DNA from 2 places in the Ferrovibrio xuzhouensis genome. Region 2 is predicted to be linked to the other one. Evidence: predicted binding sites of a transcription regulator. Region 2 holds the regulator's gene; the other holds the start of a gene.
The links. Region 2 encodes PhoB, which activates phosphate uptake and scavenging genes when phosphate is short. Its sites were predicted from a motif close to TNTCATAAAACTGTCA; they were not measured.
Positions count from the first base shown of each region.

Region 1: the regulator PhoB is predicted to act here: its motif matches at 2,111-2,126, upstream of ACFOOQ_RS09160 (diacylglycerol/lipid kinase family protein).

Region 1 covers NZ_JBHRYJ010000001.1:1,839,669-1,844,079, forward strand. The annotation lists gene ACFOOQ_RS09145 (AtpZ/AtpI family protein) at 1-75, opposite strand, end outside; gene ACFOOQ_RS09150 (F0F1 ATP synthase subunit epsilon) at 65-517, opposite strand; gene atpD (F0F1 ATP synthase subunit beta) at 514-1,977, opposite strand; gene ACFOOQ_RS09160 (diacylglycerol/lipid kinase family protein) at 2,165-3,130, shown strand; gene ACFOOQ_RS09165 (tellurite resistance TerB family protein) at 3,147-3,575, opposite strand; gene ACFOOQ_RS09170 (alpha/beta hydrolase) at 3,764-4,411, shown strand, end outside.
Region 2 covers NZ_JBHRYJ010000009.1:82,538-86,948, reverse strand. The annotation lists gene pstA (phosphate ABC transporter permease PstA) at 1-471, shown strand, start outside; gene pstB (phosphate ABC transporter ATP-binding protein PstB) at 495-1,268, shown strand; gene phoU (phosphate signaling complex protein PhoU) at 1,288-2,010, shown strand; gene phoB (phosphate regulon transcriptional regulator PhoB) at 2,007-2,729, shown strand; gene ACFOOQ_RS23140 (MlaC/ttg2D family ABC transporter substrate-binding protein) at 2,816-3,445, opposite strand; gene ACFOOQ_RS23135 (ArsR/SmtB family transcription factor) at 3,682-4,411, shown strand, end outside.

The sequences.
Region 1 (4,411 bases), on a different contig from region 2:
CCGGGTGCGTATCGCGTGGTCAAGCGGGGCGGCGGGCTGTCCCGGATCATGCCGGGGATCGCGATCAGGGTTCATGGCCGGATCCCCTGCTGGCGGACATGGCGGTCAGGGCGCCGTCCGGGCGGCCGGGCCGCAGCATCTGGCGGATGCGGCCGATGGCGGCGAGGTAAAGCCGCTGGGCGTCGGTGCGGGCTTCCTGCTCTTCGGCCTGCTGGCGGCGAAACCGCGACAGCACCTCGGTTTCGAGTTGGGCGAGGTCGTCGCCCGGCACGGCTTCGCGGGTGGCAATGGCAATATGATCGCCGCCATGCAGTTCCAGCATGCCGCCATGCACCGCCACGTAATGCTCCCGTCCGGCGGCATCGCGCCAGACGACCACCGAGATCGCCAGCACGGTGAGGAAATCGGCATGGCGCGGCAGGATGCCGAAGGCGCCGGTGGCATCCTCGGCGCGCAGATGCGTGACATCGGCGGCGTCGATGACAACGGCGAGCGGCGTGGTGACCGTCAGCTTCATGACGCGGCTTTCTGCGGCGCCCGCCCGGCCGCCGCTTCCCTGGCCCGGGCCTCGTCGAGATCGCCGACCATGTAAAGCGAGTCTTCGGCCCAGCCGTCGGCCACGCCGTCGAGAATGGCGCGGCAGCCGGCCAGGGTCGCGTCGAGCTCGACGGCGCGGCCCGGCTTGCCGGTGAAGGCGAGGGTGACCATGAAGGGCTGGGTCAGGAAACGCATCAGGCGCCGCGCCCGGCCGACCGTGCGGCGGTCGCCGGCACTCAGCTCCTCGATGCCGAGCAATGCGATGATCTCCTGCAGTTCGCGATAGGCGGCGATGGTCTTGCGCACGTCCTGCGCCACCCGGTAATGCACCTCGCCGACCAGCCGCGGATCGAGCAGGCTGGACGTCGAGGCCAGTGGATCGACGGCGGGATACATGCCCTCGGCAGCCATCTGGCGCGACAGCACGATGGAGGAATCGAGATGGCTGAAGATTTCCGCCACCGCCGGGTCGGTGAAGTCGTCGGCCGGGACGTAGACGGCCTGGATCGACGTGATCGCCGTGCCGGCCACAGAGGCGATGCGCTCCTCGAATTCGGCGATCTCGGAGGCGAGCGTCGGCTGGTAGCCGACGCGCGAGGGCAGGCGGCCGAGCAGGCCCGAGACCTCGCCGCCGGCCTGCACCAGCCGGTAGACGTTGTCGATCAGCAGCAGCACATTCTCATGGGCGTCGTCGCGGAAATGCTCGGCGATGGCCAGTGCGGTCAGGCCGGCGCGCCAGCGCGCACCCGGCGGCTCGTTCATCTGGCCGAACACCAGTGCGGTGCGCGGCAGCACGCCGGACTGGCGCAGTTCCAGCAGCAGTTCATGGCCTTCGCGCGACCGTTCGCCGATGCCGGCGAAGACCGAGATGCCGGAGTGACGCTCCACCGTGGTGCGGATCAGTTCCATGATCAGCACCGTCTTGCCGACGCCGGCGCCGCCGAACATCGCCGCCTTGCCGCCTTTCACCAGGGGCGCCAGCAGGTCGATCACCTTGATGCCGGTGTGGAAAATCTCGCGACTGCCGCCCTGGCGGGCCAGTGCCGGCGCCGGCGCATGGATCGGCCGGCGCGGTCCGTCGGCGGGCAAGGGGCCGGCGCGGTCGGCCGGATGTCCGGTGGCATCGAGCAGGCGGCCGAGCACGGCGTCGCCGACCGGGACGCGGATCGGTGCGCCGGTGGCCTGCACGGCCAGGCCGCGGCGCAGGCCGCCGGTCTCGCCGAGCGCCACGGCGCGCGCGGTGGCCGGATCGACATGCTGCTGCACTTCGGCCAGCAGGGGCGGGCGGTCGCCGCCGGCGGCGATGACCAGGGCATCGTTGATCGCCGGCAGTTGTCCGGCCGGAAAGCGCACGTCGATCACCGAGCCGCGGATGGCGGCGATCCGGCCGGCTGCCAAGGCAGCCGGAGTCTCTGACGGGTCGGTGGGCGAAGGGGTCATGCCCTCCTGTCTATGCCCCCGGCGCGGGTGCGGCGTTGATCCGGGTCAAGAGCGCGGCCGACTGCGGCATCCGGCCGCGCGGCAGGTTGCCCGGACCCGGTTTGCCCCGGAAAAGCCCGGTCCCCGGGAAAACTGTCATAAAACCATCCCCTGACGCCGGCGGCCGAAATCTGCTATCCGGGCGGTCATGTCCGCGACTTACCGCCGGCGCCTGCTGGTGATCTACAACCCCACTGCCGGTGCAGGGCAGCTTGGCCGCCGCAAGCGGGTCCGGCTCGAGGCCTACCTCGACCTGCTGGAAGATGCCGGCTGCGCGGTCGAATTCCGCCCGACGACCAGGCGCGGCGATGCCGAGGCTTTTGCCGGCGACGGCCACGCGACGAAATACGATGCCGTGGTGGCGGCCGGTGGCGACGGCACCATCGGCGAGGTCGCCAATGGTCTGCCGCTGGATTCGGCGCCACTCGGCATTTTCCCGCTCGGCACCGCCAATGTGCTGGCGATGGAAACCGGCCTGCCGCTCGATCCGGCTGCCGTCATGCAGGCGGTCCTCCACGGCCCGGTCGCCCAGATCTGGCCGGGCTTTGTCAATGATAGACTATTCACCATCATGGCCGGTGTCGGCTTCGACGCCCATGTGGTGGCCGACCTGCCGCCGGGTCTGAAACGCTGGCTCGGCAAAGGCGCCTATGTCACGGAAAGCCTGCGTCAGCTGGTGCAGTATAAAGTGCCGCGCTATCGCCTCGCCATCGACGGCCGCGACTATGACTGCGCCTCGGCGGTGATCGCCAAGGGACATTTCTATGGTGGCAAGTTTGTCTGTGCGCCAGACGCGCGGCTCGACGCGCCGGATTTCCAGGTCTGCCTGTTCGGCATGGGCGGCCGCCTCGGCGCGCTCCGCGCCACGGCGGCGCTGACCGCCGGCCTGTTGCAGCATCTGCCGGAAATCACCCTGGTGCGCGGCCGCCAGGTGACGGTCGCCACGCTGGGCGACAGTGCCTATGCCGATGGCGAGCCGGTGCAGGCCGATGGCGATATCGCGGCAAGGCTGCCGGCGACGGTCAGCATCGGGCCGCGCGCCATCCCGCTGATCGTGCCGCAGGGCAGCGATCTGGCGAAATCCGCGATGCAGAAAGCGAAAGCGGCCGAGTAGGCCGCCATCAGATCGCTCAGGCGGTGGCCATGGCGTGGTTGCGCTTGTAGCGCGCCCGCGCACCGCGCTCGATGGCGGCGGCATGCAGCCGCTCGACGCCGATCTCGTGGCGCAGCATCTCCAGCCAGCGCAGCTCCTCCTGCCGGGCACGGCCATCCACCGCCACCACGTCGCAGGCCAGCGCATAGGCGGTTTCCGACCAGTCTTCCGGCAGCGCCTCTTTCACAAGGCCGAGGGCCGCCTCGACGCCGTCTTCCTCGTCGAGCAGGGCCACGCAGTCGCCGGTGGCAACGCGCATCGCATCGACGCTGTAGCCCTTGAAGATCGGCAGGCTGCGCACCGCAAGATCGATGGCGCCGACTTCCGAATCCTTCAGCTTGCCGTCGGCCAGGGCGGCAATCACCATGGCGTAGATCAGGGCGTTGTGCGGCGTGATGGTCGACATGAGCGGCTTCCGGGACAGAGGTTGCGGGCCCAGGGGTTGCGGGCCAGGAGAAGCGTGGAGCCGTCAAACTATGGGGAAGCGGGGCGGCCTCCGCAAGAGGGGCGCGGGTCACAGTTTCGCCATGCTTTGCGGGTTTCCTGCCGCCCCGCAACCTGTTCCTGCGGGCCCGCGACCTGTATGGTGGTCCGATGCGTGGCTTCGTCCGCTATATCCTGCTGCCGGGGCTTGGCACCGTTCTGCTGCTGCTGGCGGCCTGGGCGGCGGCCATCGTCTGGGGCACCGCCGCGGCGCCGGCGCCGCTGGCCAGCATCAACGATGCGGTCGCCCGGCAGAGCCTGAGCGCGCTGCCCGAGCGTCGCTTCGTGCGGGCGCGCGATGGCATGGCGCTGGCCTATCGCGTCTATCCTGGTGCCATCGCCCGCGCGGTGATCCTGGTGCATGGCTCGACTGCCGACAGCGCCAGCATGCACAGCCTGGCCCGCGCGCTGCAGAGCATGCCGGATCCGCCGACGGTCTATTCGCTGGATATTCGCGGTCATGGCCAGAGCGGCGCGCTGCGCGGCGACATCGCCTATGTCGGCCAGCTTGAGGATGATCTCGCCGATTTCCTCGCCGCCAGCCGCATCGACCATCCGGCGGCGCAATGGACGCTGATCGGCTTCTCGTCGGGCGGCGGCTTCGCGCTGCGCATCGCCGGCTCGCCGCTGGCGAAAGACTTTCACCGGTTCATCCTGCTGGCGCCGATGCTGTCGCATGACGCGCCAACCTACCGCAGCGCGGGCGGTGGCTGGGTGGCGGCCTATATTCCGCGGCTGATCGGTCTCAGCCTGCTCGAC
Region 2 (4,411 bases):
TACGAGGTGATGGTGATCCGCATGGGCCACTTCTCGGCCTGGGCCGGAGCCGTGGCGCTGGCGATCATCGTCATCCCGGTGGTGCTGCGCACCACCGAGGACATGCTGAACCTGGTGCCGAACGGCCTGCGCGAGGCGGCCACCGCACTGGGTGCGCCGCGCTACTTCGTGATCCGCCGGGTTGCCTATCGTGCCGCCCGCAACGGCGTGCTGACCGGCATCCTGCTGGCAGTGGCCCGGGTCAGCGGCGAGACCGCACCGCTGCTGTTCACCGCGCTGAACAACCAGTTCTACAGCAACGACCTCAATGCACCGATGGCCAATCTTCCGGTCGTCATTTTCCAGTTCGCCCTCAGTCCCTACAAGGAATGGCAGCAGCTGGCTTGGGTTGGCGCCCTGGTCATCACGCTTGCCATTCTCGCTCTCAACATCGGTGCCCGCGCTTTGGCAGGAAGGCAGCCCAGCAAATGATCGTCGCAACCGCAGAACGTCCCGTGACCGTTACCGATATGCAGAAGCCGAAGGTCTCGATCGAGAATCTGGCGTTCTTCTACGGCGATACCAAGGCGCTGAAGGATATCACTCTGCCGCTGCATGACCGCAAGGTCACGGCCTTCATCGGCCCGTCGGGCTGCGGCAAGTCGACCCTGCTGCGCATTCTCAACCGCATCTACGAGATGTACCCGAAGCAGCGTGCCGAGGGTCGCGTCATGGTCGACGGCGAGAACATCCTCGACGCGCGCCAGGACATCAACCTGCTGCGCGCCAAGATCGGCATGGTGTTCCAGAAGCCAACGCCGTTCCCGATGTCGATCTACGAGAACATCGCCTTCGGCGTGCGGCTCTACGAGCGCATCTCGAAGGAAGAGATGGACGAGCGCGTCGAAAGCGCGCTGCGCCGCGCCGCGCTCTGGGAAGAGGTGAAGAACAAGCTGCATACCTCCGGCCTCGGCCTGTCCGGCGGCCAGCAGCAGCGCCTGTGCATCGCCCGCACCGTGGCGGTGCGGCCGGAAATCATCCTGCTCGACGAGCCCTGCTCGGCGCTCGATCCGATCTCGACCGCCAAGATCGAGGAACTGATCGATGAGCTGAAGAACGACTACACCATCGCCATCGTCACCCACAACATGCAGCAGGCGGCCCGGACCTCGGATTTCACCGCCTTCATGTATCTGGGTGAGTTGATCGAATACGGCGAGACCAAGCGGCTTTTCACGCATCCCGAGAAGCAGCAGACCCAGGACTACATCACCGGCCGCTTCGGCTGAGCTGAGCGAGGATCGACCGATGCCGACACAACATATCGTCCAGAGCTACGACGAAGAGCTGAAGAAGCTGTCGACCCTGATCGTCCAGATGGGCGGCATCGCCGAATCGCAACTGGCCGGCGCCGTCGAGGCGGTGGTCAAGCGCGACAGCGACCTCGCCGGCGAGATCGTGCAGAGCGACGCCAAGATCGACGCCATCCGCAACCAGGTCGACGATCTGGCGATCGAGCTGCTGGCCCGCCGCCAGCCGATGGCCAACGACCTGCGGTTGATCGTCTCGGCGCTGCGCATTTCCTCGGAAATCGAACGCATCGGCGACTATGCCGCCAATGTGGCGAAACGCAGCGTCGCGCTCAACCAGGCGCCGATGGTGCGCCCGGTGCATGCGGTGCCGCGCATGGCGGCCATGGTGCAGGCCCTGATCAAGGACGTGCTCGACGCCTATATCACCGGCGACGCCGCCAAGGCCGATGCGGTGCGCGACCGCGACGAGGAAGTCGACGAGCTGTATACCAGCCTGTTCCGCGAGCTGCTGACCTACATGATGGAGGATCCGCGCTCGATCACCGCCTGCACGCATCTGCTGTTCATCGCCAAGAACATCGAGCGCATCGGCGACCACGCCACCAATGTGGCCGAGCTGATCCACTACACGGTGAAGGGCGAGATGCCGGCCGAGGACCGTCCGAAAGGTGACGACACCGCCTATGCGATCGTGGCGGCACCGGGAGGCAAGCAATGAATGTTGCCGTCAAGCCGCGCGTCCTCGTGATCGAGGACGAGGCGGCCCTGCTGGCGCTGCTGCGCTATAATCTCGAGAAGGAAAACTACATCGTCGACGAGGCGATGGACGGCGAGCAGGCCCTGCTCAAGGTGGCCGAGCATCTGCCCGACCTGATCCTGCTCGACTGGATGCTGCCGCGGCTGTCCGGCCTCGAGGTCTGCCGTCAGCTGCGCCGCGATCCCAATGCGCGCAACGTGCCGATCATCATGCTGACGGCGCGTGGCGAGGAAGCCGACCGCGTGCGTGGTCTCGATGCCGGCGCCGACGACTATATCGCCAAGCCGTTCAGCCCGGGCGAACTGCTGGCCCGCATCCGTGCCGTGCTGCGTCGCATCCGGCCGGCGCTGGCCGAAGAGGTGCTGACCTACGGCGGCCTGGTGATGGACATCGCCACCCACAAGGTCACCCGCAACGGCCGCGACGTGCATCTCGGCCCGACCGAATTCCGCCTGCTGCGGTATTTCCTCGAGCATCCCGGCCGCGTGCTGTCGCGCGACCAGCTGCTCGATGCGGTCTGGGGCCGCGACATCTATGTCGAGCAGCGCACCGTCGACGTGCATATCCGCCGCCTGCGCAAGGCGCTGAACGGCGCCGGCGAGAACGACATCATCCGCACCGTGCGCTCGGCCGGCTATGCGCTGGAATTGACCCCGGCCGGCGCGCTGACCAACGCCTGAGCCGCCGGCCCGGCAAGCCATGAAAAAAGCCGGCCGCGGAAACGCGGCCGGCTTTGTCGTGAGTGATGCTTGGCAGGTCCGCGCGCTCAGCGCTTGCTGATCTGCTTTTTCATCGCCGCCAGCAGGGCATCGACCTTGCCGCCATTGTTCTGGATCACCGATTCGAACTGCTGACGCTGGGTGAAGGCCATCGACACGCCCTCGACGATCACATCGGTCAGCAGCGGCTTGCCATTCTTGTCATGCAGCTTCCATTCGACGCGGATCGGCGGCCCGTCCTGCCGGTTGATCTGCGAGTCGACCAGCATGTCGTTGCCGGCCGGGCGGCTGCCATCGCGCACGGTCATGGTCTCGCCGTTATACTGCGACAGCAACTGGGCATAGACCTTGACCAGGTAATCCTCGAACAGCTTGCCGTATTCCTGCTTCTGGCTGTCGTTCAGGCTGCGGCTGTAGCGGCCGAGGCAGAAGCGGCCGACCGCGTCGAGGTCGAGGTAATTGGTCAGCAGGTCGCGCACCAGGTCTTCGCGCTTCTCGGCAGTCAGTTTGCGGTCGCTCAGCGCGCTGAGGGTCTGGCCGCCGACCTTGCGGATGAAGTCGTCCGGCGTGGCCCCGTCGGCGCGGGCGGGCAGGGCGGCGAGGCCGGCCACCAGGGCGAGGCAGAGCGCGGCGAAACCGGCAAGGAGGGGGCGACGGGCAGGCAGATGCGAAAACATGGGGATCCAGTCTGGCAAGCGGGGGCGGTAGAAGGCAGCGACACACGGACAAGACAGGTAAGATATGGATAGGCAAGACTTTTTGGGCAAGGTGCGAAACCCGGCCGGCGCAGAAAATACCGCGCCGGCGGCTGTCAGACCATGATTCTTTTGCGGCTGGCCACCATCATCACAGCAAAGGGACGGTCTTTGGGCTCTATACAAATACATAAAGATATGTTTATATAATTCACAGAATGAGCCCGAATCCCGCCCTGACCCTCGATACCCTGATGGCTGCCCTGCGGGCGGCCGCCGAGCCGACCCGGCTGCGGCTGCTGGCGCTCTGCGCCCAGGCGGAACTGACGGTCACCGAGCTTACCCAGATCCTCGGCCAGAGCCAGCCCCGTGTCTCGCGGCACTTGAAGTTGCTCTGCGAGGCCGGCCTGCTCGAGCGCGTCCCCGAGGGCACCTGGGCCTTCTACCGCGTCGGCGACCGGCTGGCCGGGGCGCCGCTGGTGCATGCGCTGTCCGGCCTGCTGCCGGCCGAGGATGCGACGCTGGCCCGCGACGGCGAACGGCTGGTTGCCGTCAAGCGCAGCCGCGCCGAGACGGCCGAACAGTATTTCCGCGACAATGCCGCGCAATGGTCGGCGATCCGTTCGCTGCATGTCGACGAAACCCAGGTCGAAACCGTCGTGGCACGGCTGATCGCCGAAGGCCCGGCCGGCGACCTGCTCGATATCGGCACCGGCACCGGCCGGCTGCTCGAGGTGCTGGCGCCGCAGACCACGCGCGGCATCGGCGTCGATCTCAGCCGCGACATGCTGAGCGTCGCGCGCACCAACCTGGAACGCGCCGGCATCCGCCATTGCCAGGTCCGCCAGGCCGACATGTATGCCCTGCCGCTCGATGCTGCCAGCGTCGATGCCGCGGTGATCCACCAGGTGCTGCATTTCGCCGACCAGCCGCAGAAAGTCATCCTGG